DNA from 2 places in the Streptomyces sp. NPDC048442 genome. Region 1 is predicted to be linked to the other one. Evidence: predicted binding sites of a transcription regulator. Region 1 holds the regulator's gene; the other holds the start of a gene.

Region 1 (14,932 bases):
GTCAAGATGCGCGACGACCACCTGCGGGGCAAGGACTTCTTCGACGTCGCGAACTACCCGACGATGGAGTTCTACAGCGACCGCTTCGTGCACCGCGGCGGCAGCCGCTGGGCGATCTCCGGCGCCCTCACCCTGCACGGCGTGAGCCGCACCGTCACGCTCGACAGCCAGTACCTCGGCATGGGCAACGGCATCCAGGGCGAGACCCGCGCGGCCGTCCACTCCAGCGCCGAACTGCACCGCGAGGACTTCACCCTCACCTGGCAGACGATGCTCGGGCACGGCATCGCCGCCGTCGGCTCGTCCATCGCCGTCGAGCTGGACATCCAGATCATCCCCAAAGGGCCGGCCGCCCCGGCCGCCTGAGCAGGCCTTTTAGGAGCCCTGGGCACCTATCGTGGGTGCCAGGTCGCCGGGCACCCCACCCCCGAGCGCCTCTCCTACGGGGCCTCCAGCCACCCCTCGTACTCCGCGGCCAGCGCGTCCAGTGCCGCGGAGTCCAGGCGCCCCTCCGGGTCCTCGACCACCACCAGCCACTGGGCGTCCTCGGCGTCGTCCTCGCCCGCCAGGGCGTCCCGTACGAGCTGGGGCTCCTGGGCCGTCCCGAACCGGTCGGGCAGCTCCTGGGCCACCTCCTCGGCGGCATCCCGGTCCGGCAGTACCAACACATGTCGCACATCGCTCACGTGGACATTGTCCGGTACTCGCCCGGTACGAACTCGGCGGGGCGGGCACTGTCAGTGGCCCGTGGGATGCTTGACCGCGATGGCCACCAGGAAGAATTCGACCGACGATCCGCTCGCCCCCGTCACCCTCGCCGTGGGGCAGGAGGACCTGCTGCTCGACCGCGCCGTGCGGCAGGTAGTGGCGGCGGCCCGCGCCGCCGACGCGGAGACCGACGTGCGCGACCTCACGCCCGACAAGCTGGAACCAGGCACCCTCGCCGAGCTGACCAGCCCCTCGCTCTTCTCCGAGCGCAAGGTCGTCGTCGTGCGCAACGCACAGGACCTCTCCGCCGACACGATCAAGGACGTCAAGGCGTACCTCGGCGCCCCCGCCGAAGAGATCACCCTCGTCCTGCTGCACGCGGGCGGCGCCAAGGGCAAGGGCCTCCTCGACGCGGCCCGCAAGGCCGGTGCCCGCGAGGTCGCCTGCCCCAAGACCACCAAGCCCGCCGAGCGGCTCTCGTTCGTACGGTCCGAGTTCCGCGCGCTGGGCCGGTCCGCCACGCCCGAGGCGGGCCAGGCGCTCGTCGACTCCATCGGCAGCGACCTGCGCGAGCTGGCCAGCGCCGTCTCGCAGCTCGTCTCGGACGTCGAGGGCACCATCGACGAGGCGATCGTCGGCCGGTACTACACGGGCCGCGCCGAAGCCTCCAGCTTCACCGTCGCCGACCGCGCGGTCGAGGGCCGGGCGGCCGAAGCGCTCGAAGCGCTGCGCTGGTCGTTGTCGACCGGCGTCGCTCCCGTCCTGATCACCAGTGCGCTCGCTCAGGCCGTACGCGCCATCGGCAAGCTCGCCTCCGCCCCGCGCGGCGCCCGCCCCGGGGACCTGGCCCGGGACCTCGGTATGCCGCCGTGGAAGATCGACCGGGTCCGCCAGCAGATGCGCGGCTGGTCGGCGGACGGCGTCGCACTCGCACTGCGCGCGGTCGCCGATGCCGACGCGGGCGTCAAGGGCGGCGGGGACGACCCGGAGTACGCCCTGGAGAAGGCGGTCGTCGCGGTGGCCCGCGCCGCTCGCGCACGGCCGTCCCGCTAGGCCTCCGGCCCGCTAGGCCTCCTTGCACAAGCAGCCCGCGCTTCGCCGTACGCAACCCGCCCTCGCTGCGTAAGGGAAACGCCGAAGGGAAACGCGAGGGGGAAACGCCGAAGGGAAGCGCGAGAGGGAAACGCCAGAACCCCGGTCCCGTCCTGGGGAAGGACGGAGACCGGGGTTCCGGTTCAAGCTGGTGGTCCACCGCGCCCGCGTGGCGAACGCGTTCGGTGCGCGGCGGGGGTGTCGGGTCAGGAGCGGTAGAGAGGGTCCGCTGAATCCTGGCGCCGACGATTCACTACAGGTACCTCAGAGTGATGCTCAGGCCTGCAGGGTGGCGACCTTGGCAGCCAGCGCCGACTTCTTGTTGGCGGCGGCGTTCTTGTGGATGACACCCTTGCTGGCGGCCTTGTCGAGCGCGCGGGAGGCGTCGCGAACGGCCAGCGTGGCCTTCTCGACGTCACCGGCGACGACGGCCTCGCGGGCCTTGCGCACGGCGGTCTTGACCGAGGACTTGACGGCCTTGTTGCGCAGGCGCGCCTTCTCGTTGGTCTTGTTCCGCTTGATCTGGGACTTGATGTTCGCCACGAAAGAGCCTTTACAGGTTCGGTTGGATCTCGATGTGCGTCCCGCCACCCGCAAGGGTCACGAGACACAGCTGCCCAGGCTACCAGTCGTCCGCCGACCGGCCCAAACCGGCCGCAGCCCCCCAGCCGTGGGACCATGGGAAGACTTCACAACTTCCGGACCGAGACGAGAACGACGCACGCGCGCGCCCGACGCACATCCGTGGCGCCCACCGTGTACGTCTTCTCAAGAATCAGGACCCTGCGTGCCCGCGACTCCTCTCCACGTGCCCGAGCCGAGCCGTACCGACCCGGCACTGCTCCGCAACTTCTGCATCATCGCGCACATCGACCACGGCAAGTCGACGCTTGCCGACCGGATGCTCCAGCTGACCGGTGTGGTCGACCCGCGGCAGATGCGTGCCCAGTACCTCGACCGCATGGACATCGAGCGCGAGCGCGGCATCACGATCAAGTCCCAGGCGGTACGGCTGCCCTGGGCGCCGGGCGAAGGCGAGGGCAAGGGCAAGACCCACGTCCTCAACATGATCGACACCCCGGGCCACGTGGACTTCACCTACGAGGTCTCCCGCTCGCTGGCGGCCTGCGAGGGCACGGTCCTGCTGGTCGACGCGGCACAGGGCATCGAGGCGCAGACTCTCGCCAACCTCTACCTGGCGATGGAGAACGACCTCGCGATCGTCCCCGTCCTCAACAAGATCGACCTGCCGGCCGCCCAGCCGGAGAAGTTCTCCGAGGAGCTGGCCAACCTCATCGGCTGCCAGCCCGAGGATGTTCTGAAGGTCTCCGCGAAGACCGGTGTCGGCGTGGACGCGCTGCTCGACCGCGTCGTGCGCGACGTGCCGGCCCCGGTCGGCGTCAAGGACGCGCCCGCCCGCGCGATGATCTTCGACTCGGTCTACGACTCCTACCGCGGCGTCGTGACGTACGTACGAGTGGTCGACGGCCAGCTCAACAAGCGCGAGCGCATCAAGATGATGTCGACCGGCGCCACCCACGAACTGCTGGAGATCGGCGTCTCGTCGCCCGAGATGACGTCCTCCGACGGTCTCGGTGTCGGCGAGGTCGGCTACATCATCACCGGTGTGAAGGACGTCCGGCAGTCCAAGGTCGGCGACACCATCACCTCCCTGAACAAGGGGGCAACGGAGGCGCTGGGCGGCTACAAGGACCCGAAGCCGATGGTCTTCTCGGGCCTGTATCCGGTGGACGGCTCCGAGTACCCGGACCTGCGCGAGGCCCTCGACAAGCTCCAGCTCAACGACGCCGCGCTGGTGTACGAGCCGGAGACCTCGGCGGCGCTGGGCTTCGGCTTCCGCGTCGGCTTCCTCGGCCTGCTGCACCTCGACGTGATCCGTGAGCGCCTGGAGCGCGAGTTCGGCCTCGACCTCATCGCGACCGCGCCCAACGTGGTCTACCGCGTGGTCATGGAGGACGGCTCCGAGCACATCGTGACCAACCCGAGCGAATTCCCCGAGGGCAAGATCTCGGACGTCTTCGAGCCGGTCGTACGGGCCACGATCCTCGCCCCCAGCGAGTTCATCGGCGCGATCATGGAGCTCTGCCAGACCCGTCGCGGCACGCTCCTGGGCATGGACTACCTCTCCGAGGACCGTGTCGAGATCCGCTACACGCTGCCGCTCGCAGAAATTGTCTTCGACTTCTTCGACCAGCTGAAGTCCAAGACCCGCGGCTATGCCTCCCTCGACTACGAGCCCACCGGCGAGCAGTCCGCAGCACTGGTCAAGGTCGACATCCTGCTGCACGGCGACAGGGTCGACGCCTTCTCCGCCGTCACGCACAAGGACGCGGCGTACGCGTACGGGGTGCGCCTCGTGGCCAAGTTGCGCGAGCTCATTCCGCGGCAGGCCTTCGAGATCCCCATCCAGGCCGCCATCGGCTCCCGGGTCATCTCCCGCGAGACGATCCGCGCCATCCGCAAGGACGTCCTCGCCAAGTGCTACGGCGGCGACATTTCCCGCAAGCGCAAGCTCCTGGAGAAGCAGAAGGAGGGCAAGAAGCGGATGAAGATGGTCGGCAGCGTCGAGGTTCCGCAGGAAGCCTTCATCGCGGTCCTCTCCAGCGACGAATCCAGCAGCAAGAAGAAGTAGCCGGGCAGAAGCAGCCGGGGCGCCTGAACCACCGGCAGCCGAGTACGGGCCCGTCGCACCTCGGTGCGGCGGGCCCGTTTCGTTGTACGGAAGTCCGTGCGGCCCGTGTACGGAAAGTCCGTGCGGCCGTGTCCGGAGCCCGTGCGGCCTGTTGTACCGCTCGGTAGGAGTGCCCGGGACCACCTGGCGGCCACGGTCAGGTCCGTTATGAAAAGGAGGGCCCGGGAGCTCTTACGCACCAGGCCCCGGCGCTCTACTCTGATCACTGATCGTTTGTTACTCGCCAGTTAAATACCAGCCAGTCGCGCAGCAATGCCGTGGGCCCGGAGGACGTCGTGAGCGACACACAGACCATGATCGAGAACCGGCCGCCGTCCGTCGCGGCCCTCTTCATCGAGCGCGTGGCCGCCACGCCGGACGGGGAGGCCTACCGGTATCCGGTGCCACCGTCCAGTGGACAGGGGCCCGACGAATGGCGCTCGTTGAGCTGGGGGCAGGCCGCCAAGCGGGTGTACTCGATCGGCGCCGGCCTCGTCGAACTCGGCGTGCAGCCCGAGGAGCGGGTCGCGCTCGCCTCGAACACCAGGGTCGAGTGGATCCTCGCGGACCTCGGTGTGATGTGTGCGGGTGCCGCCACCACCACGATCTATCCCTCGACCAACGCCGAGGAGTCGGCGTACATCCTCTCCGACTCCGAGAGCCGCGTACTGATCGCCGAGGACGCCGACCAGCTCGCCAAGGCCCGCGAGAAGCGCGCCGAGCTGCCGAACCTCGCCCACGTCGTGGTCGTCAACGCCGAGGACGCCAAGCCCGCCGACGGCGACCCCGAGGGCTGGGTGCTCTCGCTCGCCGACCTGGAGGCACGCGGAGCGGCGTACCTGGAGAAGAACCCGGACGCGGTCAAGGAGCGTGTCGCGGCGATCACCTCCGACCAGCTCGCCACGCTCATCTACACCTCCGGCACCACCGGCCGCCCCAAGGGTGTACGGCTGCCGCACGACTGCTGGTCGTACATGGCGAAGGCGACCGTCGCGACCGGGCTGATCACCAAGGACGACCTGCAGTACCTGTGGCTGCCGCTGGCGCACGTCTTCGGCAAGGTGCTCACCTCCGGACAGATCGAGGTCGGGCACGTCACCGCCGTCGACGGCCGCATCGACAAGATCATTGAGAATCTGCCGGTCGTGCAGCCGACGTACATGGCCGCCGTACCGCGCATCTTCGAGAAGGTTTACAACGGCGTCGCCGCAAAGGCACGGGCCGGTGGCGGAGCCAAGTACAAGATCTTCCTGTGGGCGGCGGGCATCGGCCGCGAGTACGCGAAGGTGACGCAGGACAACTTCCGGCGCACCGGGCAGGCGACAGCACCCTTCGCGCTGAACGCCAAGCACAAGGTCGCGGACGCGCTGGTCTTCTCGAAGATCCGTGAGGCGTTCGGCGGGCGGCTGCGGGCGTGCGTGTCGGGTTCGGCCGCGCTCGCCCCCGACATCGGCTACTTCTTCGCAGGCGCCGGGATCCACATCCTGGAGGGGTACGGGCTGACCGAGTCCAGCGCCGCCAGCTTCGTCAACCCCGGTGAGGCGTACCGCACCGGCACCGTCGGCAAGCCGCTCCCCGGCACCGAGGTCCGTATCGCGGAGGACGGCGAGATCCTGCTGCGCGGCCCCGGCATCATGCAGGGCTACCACGGGCTGCCGGAGAAGACCGCCGAAGTCCTGGAGCCCGACGGCTGGTTCCACACCGGCGACATCGGGGAACTGTCGGCGGACGGGTACCTGAAGATCACCGACCGCAAGAAGGACATCATCAAGACGTCCGGCGGCAAGTATGTCTCGCCCGCCGAGACCGAGGGGCAGTTCAAGGCGGTCTGTCCGTACGTGTCGAACATCCTGGTGCACGGCGCCGACCGGAACTTCTGCACGGCGCTGATCTCCCTCGACGAGCCGACGATCCTCGGCTGGGCGAAGGAGCAGGGCCTGCGGGCGACGACGTACGCGGAGGTGGTCGCCGCGCCGGAGACCCAGGCCCTCATAGAGGGTTACGTCAAGGAGCTCAACGAGGGCCTGCAGCGCTGGCAGACCATCAAGAAGTTCCGGCTGCTGCCCCGCGACCTGGATGTCGAGAACGGTGAGCTCACGCCCAGCCTGAAGCTGAAGCGGCCGGTCGTCGAGCGGGAGTACAAGCACCTGATCGACGAGATGTACGCGGGGAGCCGGGAGGCCTGATCCGGCTCTTTGGAACGTGTGGGACGCGTCGCGGTCAGCTGCCCTGGCCGCGGCGCATTTCCGTGAGGGTCTCCTTCATCCGGGCCACCTGGCCCCGCAGTTGCGACGCGTCGCCCGGACGGCCCTGGGCGACGCACCCCTCGATCTCCGACAACTGCTCGGCGAGCCCGAACTGCTGCCGCTCCTGCTCCAGCATCCGCTCCAGCTGGCGGTTCTTGCGGTGCAGTTCGAGGAAGACATTCACTTTTGCGCGCAGCACCCACGGGTCGAACGGCTTGGTCAGGAAGTCGGCGGCGGCGAACTTCTGCCGCAGCAGCGCCTTCATCGCCTCCTCGCCCGAACGGGCCCGTACCAACGGTTCGTTCAGCGGGCCCAGAACGGCCTCCAGTGCGATGAGGTTGTCCTCCATGTCGTCCAACCAGCAGGATGCTGGCGCAATCGCTCTGCGGTGCCTCAGCGGTCATCGTCTACTGCCTCACAGCGTCGGTGGTGGGCCGGCGGGCTCACTACGAGTCGTCGGCCTGCCCCGGGACCACGGGGGCAGCCGGTGCCACCGGAGCGTCCGGGACGGTGAAACCTGCCGACGCGCATCCCGGCTGTCCCCTGGGCGCGGCCGCCCAGCTGACCGACCGTGCCGACTTCGCGGGCGACGCGGGTGACTTCGTAGGCGAAGGCGGAGAGCTGGTCGACCATCGTGTTGACCGCCCGGCCCGGCCGGCGCAGGTCGCCGTGCAGCTGCCGGTTTCCGTCGTGCAGGTCGACCCGCTGGGTGAGGTCGCCGCCCGCGACCGCGTCCAGCACGCGCGTGGCGTTGACGGCGGGCACCACGAGGGCGTCGAGCAGGGCGTTCGTACTGTTGATGTGGGAGGCCCAGCGGCCCTGGCCGGGGCTCACCGCGAGGCGCTCGTCGAGCCTGCCGTGCCGTACGACCTCCCGGCGCACACGGGCGAGTTCGGCCCCGTAGTGCTCCTTGCGGTGGGCGATCTGGTGGAAGGCCGCGGTCGGTTCGGCCGGGGTCCCCTCCTGTGCCGCCGGCAGCCGGACCCGGAAGTCCCCGTCCCGCAGCGCGGTCGTCGCGGCGAGGAGAGGGCGCAGTTCGGAGGCGTGCACCCACCCCTCGCCGGGGTGCGAAGTGGTGCGATCTTCGTTCATCGGGGCCCACTTCGGTGACTCGGTGCTTATGGGCGGGCCCAGTCTGTCACCCTGTGGTTGTCGTAAGCGGCGCATTGCGAGAACCGACCAGGAGCCGCACTGTGGCATCCATTCCGACGCAGCGGGCCAACGGCGCCCGTGCGAGAAATCCGTGGGCCGGGAGGTGCGAGATCCAGTCCGAGGCCCGCACCAGCCTGCCCGGGAACCCGCTCGCGCCGTCCGCCGCGCGGAAGTTCCTGCGGGCTGCCGTCGCGGACTGGTCCGGTACGCCCCTGCTGCCCGCCGACGAGGGCTTCGCCTCCCGTCTCGCCGACGACGCGGCCCTGGTCGTCAACGAACTCGTCACCAATGCCGTCGTGCACGCGGGCACCACCGTCGAACTCCTGTGCCGCATCGAGCCCCCGGGCGCCACCAGCGAAACCGCCGCCCTCGTCATCGAGGTCTCCGACCACCACCCCTCCCGGGTCGTACGCAACGAACCGCAGCGCTACGAGAGGGCCGACGCCCCCGAGTACGGGCGCGGCCTCCACCTCGTCGCCGGACTCGCCGAAAGCTGGGGCGTCACCTACCGCACCGGCCTCAAGACAGTCTGGGCGGCGCTCCCGCTGGACGGCTGGCAGCCCGCCGCGGCCGACAGTCCCGCGCTCACCCCCACCGTCCTCGCCGCCCACCAGGAGTTCCAGCGCGGGCTGCGGGTGGCCGAGATCCTCGCCCCGCTGCCGCGCAGGCAGCTGCGCGGCGAGGACCAGGACTGGATCAACCGGGGTGCGCTGTCGTTCCTCGCCGAGGCCTCCGACCTGCTGGCCGGGCAGTTCGACCAGGACATGGTGGTGGCGCTCGCCGCGCAGCTGCTGGTGCCCCGGCTCGCCGACTGGTGCGCCGTGTGGCTCGACCCGGAGGGCGGCGGCCCGGGGGCGCAACCGCGGCTCGCCCGCGTCTGGCACGCGCGCGAGGCATGCGTGGAGGAACTGCGCGCCCTGCTGGAGAAGGAGCCGCCGCGGCTGCCCGAATCCGCCCGCGGCGGCCCCGTGGCGCTGCCCTGGCCGGGCACCGGGGCGACCTTCGGCGGGGCCGGTGCGGTGCTCGCCTGCCAGATGGTGGTGGGCGGGCGCAGGGTCGGCATCCTGATGCTCGGGAGGGCCGGCATGCCGCGCATTCCCGACGAGGTGACCGGGCTCATCGAGGACTTCGTACGCAGGGTGGCGCTCGCCGTGGGCGCCGCCCGCCGGTACACCCAGCAGGCCACCATCTCCAGTGTCCTGCAGCGGGCCCTGCTGCCCAGCCAGGTTGCCGAGATCCCAGGCCTGACCAGCGCCCTCGTCTACCAGCCGCGGGGCGAGGGGCTGGCCGGCGGCGACTTCTACGACATCTTCCACGCGTCGGACGGCCGCTGGTGCTTCGCCCTGGGCGACGTACAGGGCAACGGACCGGAGGCCGCCGTCGTCACCGGGCTGGTGCGGCCGTGGCTGCGGCTGCTCGCACGCGAGGGCTACCAGGTGTCGGGGGTCCTGGACCGGCTCAACCGGCTGCTGCTCGACGATGCGACGGAGTCCGCGGACGCGGCGGCGCGGCTGGTCGCCGCCGCGGGCGGCCAGGACCTCCCGGACGGACCGCAGGCACGTTTCCTGTCGATGCTGTACGGAGAGCTGGAGCCGCTCCCGGAGGCGGACGGCGGCGGGGTGCGATGCACGGTTTCCAGCGCCGGGCACCCGCTGCCGCTGGTGCTGCGGCCCGACGGGGAGGTGCGGGCGGCGGGCCGGCCGGGGGTGCTGCTCGGGGTGCTGGACGACGCGGCGTACGAGAGTGAAACGTTCGTGCTGGCGTCGGGGGAGGTGCTGCTGAGCGTGACGGACGGGGTGACGGAGCGGCGGTGCGGGCAGGTGCTGTTCGATGACGGGGAGGGGCTGGCGGCGGAGCTGGCGGGGTGTGCGGGGCTGTCGGCGCAGGGGGTGGCGGAGCGGATCACCAGGGCGGTGCACGGGTTCGCGGAGGATCCGCCGGACGACGACGTGGCGCTGCTGGTGCTGCGGGCGGAGTAGGGCGGCGGCGGTGCCGGGTTCCCGTAGGGCGGACAGCGGCGGCGGTATCGGGTTCCCGGAGGGCGGACAATGGGGGCATGCCTTCTGTACTGCCTGATGGTGAGCCCATGCCCGAGGACGGGGCGCTGCCTCTTGATGCGCTGCGGGGGGCGGGGGAGCGGCCGCTCGGGTTCTATCTGCACGTGCCGTACTGCGCGACCCGGTGCGGGTACTGCGACTTCAATACGTATACGGCGACCGAGCTGCGGGGGTCGGGCGGAGCGCTTGCTTCGCGCGACAACTACGCGGCGACGCTGGTGGAGGAAGTGCGCCTCGCGCGCAAGGTGCTGGGCGACGACCCGCGGCCGGTGCGGACCGTCTTCGTGGGCGGCGGGACGCCCACCCTGCTGCCCGCCGCCGATCTCGTACGGATGTTGGGGGCGGTGCGCGAGGAGTTCGGGCTCGCGGACGACTGCGAGGTCACGACGGAGGCCAATCCCGAGTCGGTGAATCCGGCGTACCTGGCGGAGCTGCGCGAGGGCGGCTTCAACCGGGTGTCGTTCGGGATGCAGAGCGCCAAGCAGCACGTGCTGAAGATCCTGGACCGTACGCACACCCCGGGGCGCCCGGAGGCGTGTGTCGCGGAGGCGCGGGCGGCCGGCTTCGACCATGTGAACCTGGACCTGATCTACGGCACCCCGGGGGAGTCCGACGCCGACTGGCAGGCGTCCCTCGACGCGGCCATCGGGGCGGGCCCCGACCATGTGAGTGCGTACGCGCTGATCGTCGAGGAGGGCACCCAGCTCGCCCGGCGGATCCGGCGCGGCGAGGTCCCGATGACGGACGACGACGTGCACGCGGACCGCTACCTGATGACGGAGGAGGCGCTCTCGAAGGCCGGTTTCTCCTGGTACGAGGTGTCCAACTGGGCGACCTCCGAGGCCGGCCGGTGCCTGCACAACGAGCTGTACTGGCGTGGCGCCGACTGGTGGGGCGCCGGGCCCGGTGCGCACAGCCACGTCGGCGGTGTGCGCTGGTGGAACGTCAAGCATCCCGGTGCCTACGCACAGGCGCTGGGCGAGGGGCGGTCCCCCGGGGCCGGGCGCGAGGTGCTGCTCGACGAGGACCGCAGGGTCGAGCGGATCCTGCTGGAGCTGCGGCTCGTCGAGGGCTGCGAGCTGTCGCTGCTGAAGCCCGCCGGGCTGGCTGCCGCGGAGAAGGCGGTAAGGGGCGGCCTCTTGGAGGACGGTCCTTACGCCGAGGGCCGCGCGGTGCTCACCCTGCGCGGCCGGCTGCTCGCGGACGCGGTGGTGCGGGACCTGGTGGACTGAGGACCGCGCGCAGCCACCGGGCGGCCGCGCGCAGCGACCCGGGCGGCCGGTGGCTGAGACCCGAGCGACCGGTGGCTGCGACCCGGGCGGCCGGGCGGGGCGACCGGGCGGAAACGCTGCCATGCTGCGGGCACCGCTTCCGGTCAGCCCTGCGGCACGTCGCCGACCGTCACGTGGTCGATGAGCCGCTCCACCGCGCCGAGCAGGGACGGTTCCAGGTCCCTGTACGTGCTCACCCGCGCCAGGATGTGCTGCCAGGCGGCGCCCGTGTTGTCCGGCCAGCCGAGCGCCCGGCACACGCCCGTCTTCCAGTCCTGGCCGCGGGGGACCCGAGGCCAGCCGGGGATGCCGACGGAGGACGGCTTCACGGCCTCCCACACGTCGATGTAGGGGTGCCCGACGATCAGGACGTGGGCGTCCGTCACCCGGGCGGCGATGCGGGACTCCTTCGAGCCCGGCACCAGGTGGTCGACCAGGACGCCGAGTTTCGCGTCCGGCCCCGGGGCGAACTCGGCAACGATCGCCGGCAGGTCGTCGATGCCCTCCAGGTATTCGACGACGACGCCCTCGATGCGCAGGTCGTCGCCCCAGACGCGTTCCACCAGTTCCGCGTCGTGCCGCCCCTCCACATAGATGCGGCCCGCCCGCGCCACGCGCGCCCGCGCGTGGGTGACGGCGACCGACCCGGAAGCGGTACGGGCGGGGCGCATGGGGGAGGCACCCGAGGGCGGCCGTACCAGCGTCACCGGCGCACCCTCATAGAGGAAGCCGGCCGCAGTCATCGGGAACACCCGGTGCTTGCCGAAGCGGTCCTCCAGGGTGACCGTCGGGCCCTCGGCCGTCTTCTCGGTGCGGATCACCGCACCGCAGAAGCCCGTCGACACCTCCTCCACCACCAGGTCGTACTCGGCGGGGAGTTCGGGGGCGGGCGTCGACTTCTTCCAGGGCGGGGTGAAGTCGGGGCTGTAGCTGCGCATGCGTCAGACGCTACGACACGTGCCCGAGGGGCAGCCAGGAGGCCTTGAAACGGCGTGCCAGCGCGTCGCGTTGGGCCCTGACGAACGCCGCGTCCACCGCCGCACCGTGCCCCGGCACGTACACGGCGTCCTCGCCGCCCAGGGAGAGGAGCCGGTCCAGCGCCTCGGGCCACCGTCCGGCGACCGCGTCGGGGCCCGCCTGCGGCTCCCCGGACTCCTCCACCAGGTCCCCGCAGAAGACGACCTCGGGGCCGCCCTCCAGGCCCGGTACGAGGGCCACCAGGTCGTGGCCGCTGTGCGCGGGTCCCAGGTTGGCGAACAGGACGCTGCGCCCGCCGCCCAGGTCGAGGGTGCGCTCGCTGGAGACCAGGTGGTGCGGGGCGGCCAGCAGCTCCGCGGCCTCGGCGGCGGTGTGCGGATCCACCCCTTGACGTACCGCGTCGGTGGCGATCGACTCCCGCTGCGAGACGAGCAGCGTGTCCATGCCGGCCGCGGCGAACACCTCGACGCCCGCGAAGACGCCCGCCCCCAGCACATGGTCGAAGTGGGGGTGGCTGAGCGCGAGATGCGTCACTCTGCGGCCGAGCAGCGACTGGGCCTGAAGCCGGATCCCGGCGCCCTCGCGCAGCGAGGACCCGGTGTCGTACAGGAGCGCGCCCCGGGCGCCGCAGACCAGGCCGACCGTCGCGTCCCAGCCAGGCAGCCGTCGCCTGCCGACGCCCGGAGCGAGTTGTTCCCAGCCGGCCTCTTCCCATCGCATCTCCATACCGTGACGCTAGCGTGAGCTGCCGCCCTTGCCCGGTCGGCACCCCGCCGCCGTACACTGGCCCGGACAATCGCTGGCACTCGCGCACGGGGAGTGCCAGGCAGGGCGGCGGGGCACCAGCCCCGTACGCCCGATCTGCACCAGGGAACATCAAGGCTTGGAGGTGTGCGCGATGCTCAGTGAACGCAGACTTGAAGTGCTGCGCGCCATCGTCCAGGACTATGTCGGCACGGAGGAGCCCGTCGGCTCCAAGGCGCTCACCGAGCGGCACCAGCTCGGCGTCTCCCCGGCCACCGTCCGCAACGACATGGCGGCCCTGGAGGACGAGGGGTTCATCGCCCAGCCGCACACCAGTGCCGGGCGCATCCCCACGGACAAGGGCTATCGGCTGTTCGTCGACCGGCTGGCGGGGGTCAAGCCCCTGTCCACGCCGGAGCGGCGGGCGATCCAGAGCTTCCTGGACGCGTCGCTCGACCTCGACGACGTCGTCGCCCGTACGGTGCGGCTGCTCGCGCAGCTGACCCGGCAGGTGGCCGTCGTCCAGTACCCGTCGCTGACGCGTTCCACGGTGCGGCACGTGGAGCTCCTGTCGTTGGCGCCCGCCCGGCTGATGCTGGTGCTGATCACCGACACAGGACGGGTCGAGCAGCGGATGATCGACTGCCCGGCGCCGTTCGGCGAGATGTCCCTGGCGGATCTGCGGGCGCGGCTCAACAGCCGGGTCGTGGGCCGCAGGTTCGCCGATGTTCCGCAGTTGGTGCAGGAACTTCCCGAGTCGTTCGATCCGGAGGACAGGGGAACCGTTTCGACGGTTCTCGCGACTCTTCTGGAGACGCTCGTGGAAGAGACCGAGGAACGGCTGATGATCGGCGGCACCGCCAATCTCACCCGCTTCGGCCACGACTTCCCGCTCACCATCCGCCCCGTACTGGAGGCGCTGGAGGAGCAGGTCGTTCTGCTGAAGCTGCTCGGAGAGGCCACGGAGTCCGGCATGACCGTACGTATCGGTCATGAGAATGCTCACGAGGGACTCAGTTCTACGTCCGTGGTCGCAGTCGGCTACGGTTCGGGCGACGAGGCAGTCGCCAAGCTAGGCGTGGTCGGACCGACCCGCATGGACTACCCCGGAACGATGGGAGCGGTACGCGCAGTGGCACGTTACGTCGGACAGATCCTGGCGGAGTCGTAAGTGGCCACGGACTACTACGCCGTACTCGGCGTGCGCCGCGACGCTTCCCAGGACGAAATCAAGAAGGCGTTCAGGCGTCTTGCGCGTGAGCTTCACCCGGATGTGAATCCGGACCCGAAGACTCAGGAGCGCTTCAAGGAGATCAACGCCGCCTACGAGGTGTTGTCGGACCCGCAGAAGAAGCAGGTCTACGACCTCGGCGGCGACCCGCTGTCGGCCTCCGGCGGAGGCGGTGCGGGCGGCTTCGGCCAGGGTGGTTTCGGAAACTTCTCCGACATCATGGACGCCTTCTTCGGTACGGCGTCCCAGCGCGGCCCGCGGTCGCGCACCCGCCGCGGCCAGGACGCCATGATCCGGCTGGAGATCGACCTCAATGAGGCGGCCTTCGGCACCACCAAGGAGATCCAGGTCGACACCGCTGTGGTGTGCACGACCTGCAGTGGCGAGGGCGCTGCCCCCGGCACCTCCGCGCAGACCTGTGACATGTGTCGCGGCCGCGGTGAGGTCTCGCAGGTCACCCGGTCGTTCCTCGGCCAGGTCATGACCTCGCGGCCCTGCCCGCAGTGCCAGGGCTTCGGCACGGTCGTGCCGACGCCGTGCCCGGAGTGCGCCGGCGACGGCCGCGTCCGGTCGCGTCGCACGCTCACGGTGAAGATCCCGGCCGGTGTCGACAACGGCACCCGCATCCAGCTCGCGGGCGAGGGCGAGGTCGGCCCCGGCGGCGGCCCCGCCGGCGACCTCTATGTGGAGATCCACGAGCTGCCGCACCAGACCTTCCAGCGGCGCGGCGACGATCTGCACTGCACGGTGACCATCCCGAT
Region 2 (14,932 bases), on a different contig from region 1:
TCGGCGGCCTCTTCCTCCCCCTCGTCATGCTGGGCCTGCACCAGGCCCTCATCCCCATCCACACCACCCTCATCGAGCAGCAGGGTTTCACCGTCCTGCTCCCGATCCTGGCGATGGCGGGCGCGGGTCAGGTCGGCTGTGCGGCGGCCGTCTTCCTCCGCCTCAAGAACAACCGCTCGATCCGCAACACCATCAAGTCCGCCCTCCCGGCAGGCATCCTGGGCGTCGGCGAACCCCTCATCTACGGTGTCTCGCTCCCGCTCGGCCGCCCGTTCATCACGGCGTGTGCCGGTGGCGCGGCGGGCGGCGCGTTCGTCGGCCTCTTCTCGATGCTCGGCGACAAGGTCGGCTCGACGGCCATCGGCCCGTCCGGCTGGGCCCTCTTCCCGCTCCTCCAGGGCAACCACGGCCTCGGCACGACGATCGCCGTCTACGCGGGCGGCCTCCTCATCGGCTACCTCGTCGGCTTCGCCGCCACGTACTGGTTCGGCTTCACGAAGACGATGCTGGCGGAACTGAACACGCCTGCCGCCGACGCGGCGGCCGACCCCGAGAAGCCCAGGGAAACGGTCGCCGCCTGACCCCGGACCGTACGAAAGCACGTACGGAAGCACGTACGGAAGCACCGTACGGAAGCACCGTACGGAAACGCAGATACACAGAAACGCCACTGGGGCGGCACCCCCGAAGGGATACCGCCCCAGTGGACGTACCTACTGCGTCATGCAGAGGGAAGCAGGACTTAGAAGTCCATGTCCCCGCCCGGCATGCCACCCGGGGCGGCAGCGCCGGCCTTCTCGGGCTTGTCGGCGATGACGGCCTCGGTGGTGAGGAACAGCGCGGCGATCGACGCGGCGTTCTGGAGGGCGGAGCGCGTGACCTTCGCCGGGTCCAGGATGCCCTCGGCGATCATGTCGACGTACTCACCGGTGGCGGCGTTCAGGCCGTGACCGATGGGCAGGTTGCGGACCTTCTCCACGACGACGCCACCCTCGAGACCACCGTTGACGGCGATCTGCTTGAGCGGGGCCTCCAGCGCGAGCTTCACGGCGTTGGCGCCGGTCGCCTCGTCGCCCGTGAGCTCCAGCTTGTCGAAGACGGCCGAGGCCTGGAGGAGGGCGACGCCACCACCGGCGACGATGCCCTCTTCGACGGCGGCCTTCGCGTTGCGAACGGCGTCCTCGATGCGGTGCTTGCGCTCCTTGAGCTCGACCTCGGTGGCGGCACCGGCCTTGATGACGGCCACGCCGCCGGCCAGCTTCGCCAGGCGCTCCTGGAGCTTCTCGCGGTCGTAGTCCGAGTCGCTGTTCTCGATCTCGGCGCGGATCTGGTTGACGCGACCGGCAACCTGCTCGCTGTCACCGGCACCGTCGACGATGGTCGTCTCGTCCTTGGTGATGACGACCTTGCGGGCGCGGCCGAGCAGGTCGAGACCGGCGTTCTCCAGCTTGAGGCCGACCTCCTCGGAGATGACCGTGCCGCCCGTGAGGATGGCGATGTCGTTCAGCATGGCCTTGCGGCGGTCGCCGAAGCCCGGGGCCTTGACGGCGACGGACTTGAACGTGCCACGGATCTTGTTGACGACGAGGGTGGAGAGCGCCTCGCCCTCGACGTCCTCGGCGATGATCAGCAGCGGCTTGCCGGACTGCATGACCTTCTCCAGCAGCGGAAGGAGGTCCTTCACGTTGCCGATCTTGCTGTTGACGATCAGGATGTACGGGTCGTCCAGCGCCGACTCCATGCGCTCCATGTCGGTCGCGAAGTACGCCGAGATGTAGCCCTTGTCGAAGCGCATGCCCTCGGTGAGCTCAAGCTCCAGGCCGAAGGTCTGCGACTCCTCGACCGTGATGACGCCTTCCTTGCCGACCTTGTCCATCGCCTCGGCGATGAGCTCGCCGATCTGGGTGTCGGCGGCGGAGATGGAGGCCGTCGAAGCGATCTGCTCCTTGGTCTCGACATCCTTCGCCTGCTCCAGGAGCGCGGCGGAGACGGCCTCGACGGCCTTCTCGATGCCACGCTTCAGGGCCATCGGGTTGGCACCCGCGGCTACGTTGCGAAGGCCCTCACGAACCAGCGCCTGCGCGAGGACGGTCGCGGTCGTCGTACCGTCACCGGCGACGTCGTCCGTCTTCTTCGCGACCTCCTTGACGAGCTCGGCACCGATCTTCTCGTACGGGTCCTCGAGCTCGATCTCCTTGGCGATGGAGACACCGTCGTTGGTGATCGTGGGGGCGCCCCACTTCTTCTCAAGGACGACGTTGCGGCCCTTGGGGCCAAGGGTGACCTTGACGGCGTCGGCGAGCTGGTTCATGCCACGCTCGAGGCCGCGCCGGGCCTCCTCGTCGAACGCGATGATCTTGGCCATGTGAAGTGGTCCTCCCAGGACGGGGTGGATTTCTCCGGACCGTTGGTTCGATGCCCGCGACGGACGGCTCAAAAGGCGGAGGATTCCTTACCCCCGACCCCGTGGGCCTCACCGAACCTGGTCCAAGTTCTGTCACTCTCACTGGGAGAGTGCTAACGCCAATGATTAGCACTCGACCCCGTCGAGTGCAAGGCCGTCCCGGAGGGACGTCGATGAGGGGTGGCGGTCGGGCGACGGGCGGGCGCAAGCGGCTACCACAGATCCTGGAGCGCGCGGCACGCCGTACGCCGTACGCACCACACGCCGTACGCCGGACGCACCAAGGGCCCGTACCCCTGGTGACGGGATACGGGCCCTCGGTGTGTGAGTGCTGATGTAAGTCGTTGAGTAGTGCGTCGGTGGTCGATCGCGCCGAGATCAGACGGCGAGCTTGACCATGTCCGCCTGCGGACCCTTCTGGCCCTGCGAGATCTCGAACTCGACTCGCTGACCTTCTTCAAGTGAGCGGTAGCCGTCCATCTGGATCGCGCTGTAGTGGACGAAAACATCCGCACCACCGTCGACCGCGATGAAGCCGTACCCCTTCTCCGCGTTGAACCACTTGACGGTGCCCTGAGCCATGCCTAACTCCCCTATTACTGGCCCTTGCGCGGGACCGCACTTCGCGACCCCGGGTCAGACCCCACCCGCCGAACAGGAACGCGGAAGGTGTGCGCCGAAGCGCGTCGACCGCGGCTGAATGTATCCGCCCAACTGCCCTCTGCAACAGGTCAATCGGACGAGAATTCTGGGTACGCCTGAACGGCCGGATCGGTCAACTACCGTGATTCCAGGGCAAGTCGGGCCGGACATAGTGTGCGCATCGGCGGCAAAAGGCTCGAACGCGCGGGCCGCATCTTCTCTCGTTCTCATATGCACGAGGCACAGGCGGAGAGTGGGGCTTCCCCTACTCTACCTCTTTCAACCATGCAGAATTGCCCCCTCCGCTTGTGAGCGGAGAGGGCAACTTCCGTTAATTCGAAGAGCTTTGAGGGCCTCAGCCGCCCGCACTGTGCTCGATGGTCAGCCTCCGGCGACGGCGGGAATGATCGAGATGCCCGCGCCGTCCGGCGTGGCCGTCTCCAGGCCGCTCTCGAAGCGCACGTCGTCGTCGTTCACGTACACGTTCACGAAGCGGCGCAGCTTGCCCTGGTCGTCCAGGACGCGGGCGGCGATGCCGCCGTGGTTCTTCTCCAGGTCGGCGATGACCTCGGCGAGGGTGGAGCCCTCGGCCACGACCTCGGACTCACCGCCGGTGTACGTGCGCAGGATGGTGGGGATGCGGACCTTGACGCTCATGGTGTTCAGCCTTCCGTAGCGTTGCGTGCGAGTCGTTGCGAGCCGAGGATCTCAGCGGGCCAGGCCGGCGTCGCGGAACGCGTCCAGGCTCGGACGGATGGTCGCGGAGGGGCCGGTGGTCGGGGCCACCGCGTCCAGCGTCTTGAGTCCGTCGCCCGTGTTGAGCACGACGGTGGTCAGCGTCGGGTCCAGCAGACCGGCGTCGATGAGCTTCTTCGTGACGCCGACGGTCACGCCGCCCGCGGTCTCCGCGAAGATGCCCTCGGTGCGGGCCAGCAGCTTGATCGCGTCGACGACCTGCTCGTCGTTCACGTCCTCGACGGCGCCGCCCGTACGGCGGGCGATGTCCAGGACGTACGGGCCGTCCGCCGGGTTGCCGATGGCGAGGGACTTGGCGATGGTGTTCGGCTTCTGCGGGCGTACGACGTCGTGCCCGGCCTTGAAGGCGGTGGACACCGGCGAACAGCCCTCGGCCTGCGCACCGAAGATCTTGTACGGCTTGTCCTCGACCAGCCCGAGCTTGATCAGCTCCTGGAGACCCTTGTCGATCTTCGTGAGCTGCGAGCCCGAGGCGATCGGGATGACGATCTGGTCCGGGAGCCGCCAGCCGAGCTGCTCGCAGATCTCGTACGCGAGCGTCTTGGAACCCTCTCCGTAGTACGGGCGCAGGTTGACGTTGACGAAGCCCCAGCCCTCGCCGAGCGGGTCGCCGATGAGCTCGGAGCAGAACCGGTTCACGTCGTCGTAGTTGCCCTCGATGCCGACCAGCTCGCCCCCGTACACGGCGGCCATGACGACCTTGCCCTGCTCCAGGTCGTGCGGGATGAACACACAGGAGCGGAAGCCCGCCCGCGCGGCGGCGGCGCCGACGGCACCGGCCAGGTTGCCGGTGGAGGAGCAGGAGAGGGTCGTGAAGCCGAAGGCGCGGGCGGCCTCGACGGCGATCGCGACGACGCGGTCCTTGAAGGAGTGCGTCGGGTTGCCGGAGTCGTCCTTGACGTACAGGCCGCCGGTGACGCCCAGCTCACGGGCCAGGTTGTCGGCCTTGACCAGCTTCGTGAAGCCGGGGTTCAGGCTGGGCTTGGTGGCCACGTCGGCGGGGACGGGCAGCAGCGGGGCGTAGCGCCAGATGTTCTCCGGGCCGGCCTCGATGCGCTTCTTCAGCTCTTCGGGGGTGCCGGCGGGCAGGTCGTACGCCACTTCCAGCGGGCCGAAACAGAGCTGGCAGGCGAAGATCGGGCCGAGTGCGAAGCGCTCCCCGCACTCGCGGCAGGAGAGGGCGGCGGCGGGGCCGAGGTCAACGGTCTTCGGAGTGGTTTCGGTGGTCTGCACAGCCATGATGGCGAGGTCCTTCCTCATCTTCCCCGCGACGGCTTTCGCCACGAGACGGAATTGGCACCTTCCCGACCTGACCTCGCGGTCGGTCGGGGGGTTGCCGGGACTTCAACGGGCCGTTTCCCTCTGTCCCTCTGGATGAGCGCTATGACTCCGGACCGCCGTGGAGACGGGCCCGGGTGTTTGTGTGCGTACAGACCCCGACATGCGACGGTCGTCCGCGTTGTTCAAGACTGTAACCGAACCCCCGGACGGGCGTGCCAGTCGTCCGGACCGCGAGATGGATCACAGCTGTCTCCACGAGTGAGGAGTGACGGGCGTGCTGGAAGAGGTGGAGCGCTGGCTGAGTACGCGGTCCTGGGCGGCCGCCGACCGCCCGCTGGACCGGCTGCTCGCCGCCAAGGCCGCCCGTGGCAGCACCGTCAGCGTCGTCCTGCCCGCCCTGAACGAGGAAGCGACGGTCGGCCGCATCGTCGACACCGTCCGCCGGGACCTCATGGGCCCGGGTGCCCCCCTGGTGGACGAGCTGGTGGTGATCGATTCCGGCTCGACCGACCGCACGGCGAAGGAGGCCGCGGAAGCGGGCGCCCGGGTGGTGCACCGGGACGAGATCCTGCCGCGCATTCCGGCCGTGCCCGGCAAGGGCGAGGTGCTCTGGCGCTCCCTCCTGGTCACGAGCGGGGACGTGGTCTGCTTCGTGGACGCGGACCTGCAGGACTTCGACGCGTCGTTCGTGTCGGGGATCGTCGGCCCGCTGCTCACCGACCCTGACGTGCAGTTCGTGAAGGCGACGTACGACCGCCCGCTGGACGGGGCGGCCGGTCAGGGCGGCCGGGTCACCGAGCTGATGGCCCGCCCCCTGCTCAACCTCCACTGGCCCCAACTGGCCGGATTCGTACAGCCGTTGGGTGGTGAGTACGCGGTCCGGCGCTCCCTGCTCGAACGTCTCCCGTTCCCCGTCGGGTACGGAGTCGAGCTGGGCCTGCTCATCGACTCGCTCCACACGGTCGGCCTGGACGCCCTCGCCCAGGTCGACGTGGGCGTCCGCGTCCACCGCCACCAGGACGGCCAGGCCCTTGGCCGGATGGCCGCCGCGATCTACCGCACCGCCCAACTAAGGCTCTCCCGTGGGCACTTGATCCGCCCTTCCCTCACCCAGTTCGAGCGCGTCGGCACCGCCTTCGTCCCCCGCACCCACCCGGTGGACACGGAGGAGCGCCCGCCGATGCGGGAGATCGCGGAGTACGCGGAGCGGCACGCCGCCTGAACGGAGGGGCAACCCGCCCCGTACGCACGTTTGAGGGGAGCGCGTACCGGCTAGGTTTCGCCACATGGCTTCCCAGTACGACCCTCCGCAGTCCCCGGCCGCCCAGGTCCTCGTCGCGTCCAACCGCGGCCCGGTGACGTACTCCCTCGGCGACGACGGCGAGCTGACCGCCAAGCGCGGCGGCGGCGGCCTGGTCTCCGGGCTCTCCGCGATCGGCCCGGACGCGGACGCGCTGTGGGTGTGCTCGGCGCTCGGCGAAGGAGACCGGGAGGCGGTACGCCGCGGAATCGCAGGGGCGGGGCCGCAGGCCCCTCAGAACAAGGGCGGGGGTGGGCGACGGGCGGGAGAGCCTGGTGTCCGCATGCTCGACATCGACGCGGACACGCACGCGGCCGCGTACAACGGCATCTCGAACTCGGTCCTGTGGTTCGTCCACCACCTGCTCTACCAGACCCCGCTGGAGCCCGTCTTCGACGCGGAATTCCGGCGCCAGTGGGCGGCGTACGAGACCTACAACCGAGCCTTCGCCGACGCCCTGGCCTCGGCTGCCGCCCCGGGCGCCACCGTCCTCGTCCAGGACTACCACCTCTGCCTCGTCCCCGGAATGCTCCGCGCGCTCCGCCCCGACCTGCGCATCGGCCACTTCTCGCACACCCCGTGGGCCCCGGTCGACTACTTCCGGCTGCTCCCCGACGACATCGCCGAGCAGCTCCTGAGGGGCATCCTCGGCGCGGACCGGGTGGCCTTCCTCACCCGCCGCTGGGCGGACGCCTTCACCGCGTGCGCGCTGAAGATCCTCGGCGAGGAGGCCCTCGACGGAAAGCGGATCGGCGTCCACGGCCTCGGCGCGGACGCGGACTTCCTGCGCGAGCGCGCGCACCGGCCGGACGTCGAGGAGCGCCTGACCGCCCTCCGCGAGCAGGTCGGAGGCTCCGGCCGGCGCACCATCGTCCGCGTCGACCGCACCGAACTCTCCAAGAACATCGTGCGCGGCCTCCTCGCGTACGAACACCTCCTGGACACCCGCCCCGAGTGGCGCGAACGCGTCGTGCACATCGCCTTCGCCTACCCCTCCCGCCAGGACCTGGCCGTCTACCGCGACTACACGGAGGCGGTGCGGCGCATCGCCGACGACATCAACTCCTCCCACGGAACGCCCACTTGGACCCCGGTCGTCCTCCATGTCAAGGACGACTTCGCCCGCTCGCTCGCCGCCTACCGGCTCGCCGACGTCGCCCTGGTCAACCCGATCCGCGACGGCATGAACCTGGTCGCCAAGGAGATCCCGGTGGTCTCGGACGAGGGGTGCGCACTGGTCCTGTCCCGGGAGGCGGGCGCGTACGAGGAACTCGGCGACGACGCGATCGTCGTCAACCCGTACGACGTGACGGGCACGGCCGACGCGCTCCACGAGGCGCTGACGATGGAACGGGAAGAGCGCGCGGAACGCACGAAACGCCTGGCCGCGGCGGCGACGGCGCTGCCCCCGCAGCAGTGGTTCCTGGAACAGCTGGAGGCCCTGCGGGACTGAGCCTCCCTGTGCGCGTGCACACACGCCGAAGGCCCGGGACTCTTGCGAGTCCCGGGCCTTCGGTTTCTTCCAGTAGCGGGGACAGGATTTGAACCTGCGACCTCTGGGTTATGAGCCCAGCGAGCTACCGAGCTGCTCCACCCCGCGTCGGTAAACCTGACAGTACGGGGTTTCGGGTGCTGTGGGAAATCGATTCCTCACCTGCTCCTAGGGGAGGCGTTGCGCGAGGGACGCCAGGAAGGCGGCGACCTCGGCGGGTCCCGGCAGCAACACGTCGGCCTGCTCGGCGAGTTCGGGAATCGCCGTGCCGCTGCACAGCAGCAGTCCGGGAACGCCGTCGGAGCGGAGTTTCTGGACGGCGGCGTAGGCCGGGAGGTCGCCCAGGTCGTCGCCTGCGTAGAGGACCGAGGTCGCTCCGACCTCGTGCACGTACTCAGCCAGGGCGACGCCCTTGTCCATGCCCGGCGGCCTCAACTCAAGCACCAGGCGCCCCGGTTCGAGGATCAGACCGTGCCGGGCGGCGAGCTCGGCGAGGGGTGCGCGCAGGGCGTCGAAGGCGGCCTCGGGGTTGCTCGCCCGGCGGGTGTGGACGGCGAGGGCCTGCCCCTTCTCCTCCACCCAGGTGCCGTGCCACGCACCGTGCGCGTCGAGCACTCCTGGCAGCTCGGCGCGGACGCCGGCCAGGCCGGGGTGCGGGGCGGGGGTCTCGACGGTGCCGGTACGGGCGTCCCAGCGTTCGGCGCCGTAATGGCCGAGGACGGTGAGGTGCTCCAGTCCTGGGACCCCGGCGAAGCCGCCGTACCGCACGGCGACGCCCGCCGGCCGGCCGGTGACGATGGCCACGGAGGCGACACGCGGCGCGAGCACGGAGAGCGCGGGAACCACGCTGCGGTGGGCACGGGCCTGCTCGGGGTCCGGGACGATGTCGGCGAGCGTGCCGTCGAAGTCGAGGGCGACGAGGGCGTGTTGGGGCCCGTCGACGATCGCGGCGAGGGCGTCGCGGCCGGCGGGGGTGGACGGTTCGGGAAGAGTGTCCATGGCCCCGACAATACCGGGGCGCGGGACGCGGGGCGCTCGGCGCTGAGCGGGCGGCGGAGGGGTTGCGGTCCGCGTGGGGGCCGCCCCCTTGCCCACCCGTCCCGCCCCCGGGGGGCGGCCCCGCTGCCCAAGAGGGCTAGGGGGCCAGTGGGGGTAAGGGGCAGGCATTTAGGGGCGCGGGGAACTGCGCGATCAGCCACGACGCACCCGCACGACGCCCACCGGCCCGCCGCAGGCGCACGCGCAGGCGTGCCTACCTCCGCCCCCGCAGCCCCTCCCTCACCCGTCGTAGCCGGTTGACCGTCACCGGGTCCTGGACGAGTGCCCGCTCATCGTCCAGCAGCGCGTTCAGCAGCTGGTAGTAGCGCGTCGGCGAGATCCCGAGCTGTTCCCGGATCGCCCGCTCCTTCGCCCCGGGCCCGGCCCACCCCTGCCGCTCCACGGCAAGGACGGCCAGCTCCCGCTCGGACAAGGCCGGCGCCGCACCCTCGCCCGCCCCCGCCCCTGCCCCTGCCCTCGCGCCCTCGCCCTCGCTCTCGTACGGCAAATCCATCCGCCCAGCCTATTGCGCGTTGTCCGTCGCCGCCGCTTCCCGCGACAGCTCCCCCAGCACGCCCGACGGCGTGGTCGAACCCTCGACCGTCTTGCCGATGTCCTTCTTGATGCTCTCGCTCACCGTCGCCCACGACGTCTTGCCGACCGGGTACAGCTTCGAATTCCCCATCGCGTCAAGGAACTTGCGGACCTTCGCGTGCTTGCCGTCGGCGGCCATCTTGTCGCTCGCGGTGACCGTCGGCGGCAGCAGGTCGAACTCGTCGGCGAAGGCCATCACGTTCTCGTCGTTGTACGCGAAGTCGAGGAACTTGCCGATCTCCTTGCGGTGACCGTTCTTCCGGAAGCCCATCATCCAGTCGGCGACGCCCATCGCGGGCATGGCCTTGCCGCTCTCGGAGGGCAGCGGAACCATCTCGTACTCGACGCCGTTCTTCTCCGCCTGCTTCATCAGCGACGGGTGGCCGTTGAGCATGCCGACCTCGCCCTTCGCGAAGGCCTCGAAGGCGGCCTTGCGGTTGAGTTTGCCGGGGGCGACGGGGCCGGTCAGGCCGGGCTTGACGAGGTCTTCCTTGAGGAAGTCGAAGGCGCCGATGTTGCTGGCCGAATTGATCGTGTACATACCGATGTCATCGGTGTAGCCGGAGCCGGCGGCCAGCATCCAGTTCATGGTCTCGGCCTGCGCCTCCTCCGGGCCGAGCGGCAGCGCGAACGGGTACTTCACACCGTCCGCCTTGAGCGCCTTCGCGTCGGTGGCGAGGTCCGCCCAGGTCTTCGGGGCGGAGGTGATGCCGGCCTTCTCGAAGAGGCTCTTGTTGTAGAACATCAGCCGGGTGCTGCCGACGAACGGCATGCCGTACTGCATGCGGTTCACCTCGCCCGCGCGGGCGAGCGATTCGAGGAAGTTGGCCTGGGTCGGGATGGAGACCAGGTCGTCGACGGAGTACAGCTTGCTGGCCGCCGCATAGTCGGCGTACGCGCCGATCTGGGCGATGTCCGGGTCCTGGCCGCCCTTGACCATCTCGGCGACCTTGCGGTCCACGTCTTCCCACGAGTAGATCGAGACGTCGACCTTGATGCCGGGGTTGTTGTCCTCGAAGGCGCGGGCGAGCTTGTTCCAGTACTTCTTGGTGTTGTCGCCGCCGTCGAGGTTGTAGTCCGCGGCGACGAACTTCAGGGTCACCTCGTCGGAGCCGCCGATGCCGAGCGTGCCGCAGCCTGCGACGCCCGCTGTCATACCGAGTGCGGCTATCGCCGCGGTCAGACCCAAGTAGCGCCGCTGCACAGCCCGTTCCACCCCTTTTTTGCCCGTTTTGGTGACGTTTTGCGTTGATGTGTACGTACCTTTGTGAGGCTGTCCGCGTTCCATCAACGCCCTTGTCCGCATGAGTTGCGAGAAAATGCGATGAGTAGCGATTTTCCCCCATGCGTGACCGCGAGGTCTACACCACTTGGGTATCTCTTCCGCAACACCTTCCGCAAATCACGTACGGCCTGCTAAGCAGGGCTTCGGCAAGGTCATCCTGGTCGTCCACGTTCCCGAGGAGCCGTCGCGCATGTCCCGCACCGCAGTTGAGATAGCCACACAGCCGACCTGCTGGCGGCGCGCCGTCGAGTACGCGGCCGACTTCGAAGGCCTTCCCCTGCCTGGTGAGCGCGTTGCGGTCACCGGCTGCGGCACGTCGTGGTTCATGGCGATGGCGTACGCGGCACTGCGCGAGGCGTCGGGGCAGGGCGAGACGGACGCGTTCGCCTCCTCCGAGTTCCCGGCGGGGCGGTCGTACGACCGTGTGGTGGCAATCACGCGCTCGGGCACGACGAGCGAGGTCCTGACCCTCCTCGGCGAACTCCGCGGCAAGGTCCCCACGCTCGCCCTCACCGGCGACCCCAAAACCCCGATCATGGACGCGGCCGACACGGTCGCGGTCCTCGACTGGGCCGACGAGGAATCGGTCGTCCAGACCCGTTTCGCGACGACCGCGCTCGCCTTCCTGCGCGCGGGCCTTGAGCGTACGGGCGCGCTTCCGGCCGGAGTGAAGACGGTCACGGCGGCCGCTGTGGACGCCGAGCTCGCCATCACGGAGCCCCTCCCCGAGGCGGTCACGTCCGCCGAGCAGTGGACGTTCCTCGGCCGCGGCTGGACGTACGGGCTCGCCCAGGAGGCGGGCCTGAAGATGCGCGAGGCGGCGGGGGCGTGGACAGAGTCGTACCCCGCGATGGAGTACCGCCACGGTCCCATCTCGATCACCGGCCCGAACCGGGTGGCCTGGATGTTCGGCACGCTGCCGGAGGGCCTGGCCGGGGACGTCACCGGCGTCGGCGGAACGGTGGTCGCGCACGCCACCGCAGACCCGATGGCGGACCTGATCCGCGCCCAGCGCCTCGCGGTGGTCCTCGCGGAGTCGAAGGGCTACGACCCGGACCACCCGCGCAATCTGTCGCGCAGCGTGATCCTGGGCTAGGGGCCGACGGGGGGGCGGGCCGCACGAGGAGCCGCCCCCCTCCCCCGGGATTCCACGCCGTGCGGGTCCGTCGTGGCTGATCGCGCAGTTCCCCGCGCCCCTAAAAGCCTGCCCCTTAGCCCTTAGCCCTTTGAGCCCCCTAGCCCTCTTGGGCAGCGGGGCCGCCCCCCGGGGGCGGGACGGGTGGGCAAGGGGGCGGCCCCCACGCGGAGCCCCGCCCCCTCCGCGACCGCCCCGCCGCGCCCAGCGACCCTGTGGCCCAGTGGACTAGACCTGTCCGGGGTCGACGCGCGACACTGACCCCGTGAAACACGTCATCGCCCTCGATGTGGGCGGCACCGGAATGAAGGCCGCCCTGGTCGGGACCGACGGCACCCTCCTCCACGAGGCCCGCCGCCCCACCGGCAGGGAGCGCGGCCCCGAAGCAGTCGTCGAGTCGATCCTCGCGTTCGCCGCAGACCTCCGCGCCCACGGCGAAGCACAGTTCGGCGAGAGCGCCTCCGCCGCCGGAGTGGTCGTCCCCGGCAGCGTCGACGCCGCCAACGGCATCGCCGTCTACGCCGCCAACCTCGGCTGGCGCGACGTACCGATGCGCGCCCTCCTCGGCGAGAGGCTCGGCGGCATCCCCATCGCGCTGGGCCACGACGTCCGCACCGGCGGCCTCGCCGAGGGCCGCATCGGTGCCGGCCGCGGCGCCGACCGCTTCCTCTTCGTACCCCTGGGAACCGGTATCGCCGGTGCCATCGGCATCGACGGCACCATCGAGCCCGGCGCGCACGGCTGGGCGGGCGAGATCGGCCACATCGTCGTACGCCCCGGCGGTGTCGCCTGCGGCTGCGGCCAGCGCGGCTGCCTGGAGCGGTACGCGTCCGCCTCCGCGGTCTCCCTCGCCTGGGCGGAGGCGAGCGGCGACCCCGACGCCGACGCAGCCGACTGCGCGAAGGCCGTCGAGAGCGGCGACCCCGAGGCCCTCACCGTCTGGCACGCGGCGATCGACGCGCTCGCCGACGGCCTGGTCACCGCGCTCACCCTCCTCGACCCCCGCATCCTCATCGTGGGTGGCGGTCTTGCCGAGGCCGGGGAAACCTTGTTCGTACCGCTGCGCGCCGCGATCGCGGAACGCGTCACGTTCCAGACGCTGCCGACGATCGTGCCGGCGGTCCTCGGCGACACGGCCGGCTGCCTGGGCGCCGGCTTCCTCGCCTGGGACCTGCTCGCCACCGATGCTCTTGGCAACCCCACCACCCCCACGGAGGTAACCGACTGATGGCCAGCAACAAGGTCCAGGTCCTGTCCGGCGCCAAGGTGGTGCTCCCCACCGGGACCGTCGAGGGCGGCCGGGTCATCGTCGACGGCACGCGTATCTCGGGATCGCTCCCCGATTCCGCTTCCCCCGCCCCCGCCCTCGACCTGTCGGGCCACTGGATCGTCCCGGGCTTCGTCGACATGCACGTGCACGGCGGCGGCGGCGCGTCCTTCACCTCCGGCACCCCGGACGAGGTCCTGCACGCCGTCCGCACGCACCGCGAGCACGGCACGACCACCATGGTCGCCTCCACCGTCACCGAGGAGATGGACGTCCTGGCGTCCCGCGCCGCCCTCCTCGCCGAGCTCGTCCAGCAGGGCGACCTGGCCGGAATCCACTTCGAGGGCCCGTTCATCTCCCCCTGCCGCAAGGGCGCGCACAGCGAGGCCCTGCTGCGCGACCCGGACCCGGCGGACGTACGCAAGCTGATGGACGCGGCGCACGGCACGGCGAAGATGTTCACGCTGGCCACCGAGATGCCCGGCGGCCTCGACTCCGTACGCCTGCTCGCCGAGAACGGCGTGATCGCCGCCATCGGCCACACTGACGCCACGTACGAGCAGACCGTCGAGGCCATCGACGCGGGCGCCACCGTCGCGACCCACCTCTACAACGCGATGCCCACCATCGGCCACCGCACCCCGGGCCCGATCGTCGCGCTCCTTGAGGACGAGCGCGTCACCGTCGAGCTGATCAACGACGGTACGCACCTGCACCCCGCCGCCTTCCGGTTCGCCTACCACCACGCGGGTGCGGCGCGCGTCGCGATGATCACGGACGCGATGGACGCGGCGGGCTTCGGCGACGGGCAGTACCAGCTCGGCCCGCTCGCCGTCGAGGTGAAGGACAGCGTCGCCCGCCTCGTCGAGGGCGGCTCGATCGCGGGCTCGACCCTCACGCTCGACACGGCATTGCGCCGCGCGGTCACCCTCGACGGCCTTCCCGTCGAGGACGCCGTACGGTCCCTCTCGGCCAACCCGGCCCGCCTCCTCGGCGTCGACGACCGAGTCGGTTCCCTGGAACCCGGCAAGGACGCCGACCTCGTCGTCCTGGACGCCGGGTTCGCCGTCAAGGGCGTGATGCGCAAGGGCGAATGGGTAATTTCCCCCAAGTAGGTTGATTTCATACCTACTTGAAGGGAAACGGCTGGCCCGGCCCTCTGGGCCAGCCGCTCTTCTTTTGGCATGATCCCCCTGGCAGACAAGCCAGAAAGCGCTTTCTAAGACACGGGGGTGGATGCGGATCATGACCATGATCCTCACCGTCACGCTGAACACCGCACTCGACCTGACCCACCACGTCCCCCGACTCGTCCCGCACGCCTCGCACCGCGTCACCGGCGTCGCGGAACGCCCCGGCGGCAAGGGCCTCAACGTGGCGCGCGTACTGGCCGCACTGGGCCACGAGACGGTCGTCGCGGGCTTCGCGGGCGGCGCGACGGGCGAGGTCCTGCGGGCGCTCCTCGCCGCCGAATCCTCCGCCGAACGCCCTGTGGACGCACTCGTCCCCATCGCCGGGAACACCCGCCGCACGCTCGCGATCGTCGACGGGTCGACGGGCGACACGACCCAGCTCAACGAACCGGGCCCGACCGTCACCCCCTCCGAGTGGGAGACCTTCCTCCGCTCGTACGAGGAACTCCTCGGCGGCGCGCAGGCGGTGGCCCTCTGCGGAAGCCTCCCGCCGGGCATCCACGTGGGTGCGTACGCGGACCTGGTCCGCCGGGCCCGTACGGCGG

What was found. Region 1 encodes HrcA, which represses chaperone genes, less so after heat shock. Its sites were predicted from a motif close to TTNGCACTCNGNNNNNCNGAGTGCNAA; they were not measured.
Region 2: a site for HrcA is predicted at 2,495-2,521, ahead of groL (chaperonin GroEL). Genes of this name have one in related genera too.

Annotation. Positions count from the first base shown of each region.
Region 1 is NZ_JBEZKB010000001.1:245,129-260,060, reverse strand. Features, by position in the region: gene AB0D18_RS01260 (YceI family protein) at 1-366, shown strand, start outside; gene AB0D18_RS01255 (hypothetical protein) at 441-686, opposite strand; gene holA (DNA polymerase III subunit delta) at 766-1,761, shown strand; gene rpsT (30S ribosomal protein S20) at 2,077-2,343, opposite strand; gene lepA (translation elongation factor 4) at 2,588-4,453, shown strand; gene AB0D18_RS01235 (AMP-dependent synthetase/ligase) at 4,789-6,678, shown strand; partial or broken gene AB0D18_RS01230 (response regulator) at 6,713-7,142, opposite strand; partial or broken gene AB0D18_RS01225 (hybrid sensor histidine kinase/response regulator) at 7,282-7,830, opposite strand; gene AB0D18_RS01220 (ATP-binding SpoIIE family protein phosphatase) at 8,001-9,869, shown strand; gene hemW (radical SAM family heme chaperone HemW) at 9,947-11,179, shown strand; gene AB0D18_RS01210 (DUF3097 domain-containing protein) at 11,323-12,156, opposite strand; gene AB0D18_RS01205 (MBL fold metallo-hydrolase) at 12,167-12,922, opposite strand; gene hrcA (heat-inducible transcriptional repressor HrcA) at 13,095-14,111, shown strand; partial or broken gene dnaJ (molecular chaperone DnaJ) at 14,112-14,932, shown strand, end outside.
Region 2 is NZ_JBEZKB010000019.1:151,738-166,669, reverse strand. Features, by position in the region: gene AB0D18_RS26720 (PTS transporter subunit EIIC) at 1-581, shown strand, start outside; gene groL (chaperonin GroEL) at 743-2,365, opposite strand; gene AB0D18_RS26710 (cold-shock protein) at 2,783-2,986, opposite strand; gene AB0D18_RS26705 (MoaD/ThiS family protein) at 3,428-3,703, opposite strand; gene thrC (threonine synthase) at 3,755-5,041, opposite strand; SAM riboswitch class I at 5,056-5,183, opposite strand; gene AB0D18_RS26695 (glucosyl-3-phosphoglycerate synthase) at 5,358-6,305, shown strand; gene AB0D18_RS26690 (trehalose-6-phosphate synthase) at 6,370-7,836, shown strand; tRNA gene AB0D18_RS26685 (tRNA-Met) at 7,910-7,983, opposite strand; gene otsB (trehalose-phosphatase) at 8,044-8,874, opposite strand; gene AB0D18_RS26675 (DUF3263 domain-containing protein) at 9,128-9,427, opposite strand; gene AB0D18_RS26670 (extracellular solute-binding protein) at 9,437-10,723, opposite strand; gene AB0D18_RS26665 (sugar isomerase) at 10,983-11,888, shown strand; gene AB0D18_RS26660 (ROK family protein) at 12,193-13,155, shown strand; gene nagA (N-acetylglucosamine-6-phosphate deacetylase) at 13,155-14,309, shown strand; gene AB0D18_RS26650 (1-phosphofructokinase family hexose kinase) at 14,446-14,932, shown strand, end outside.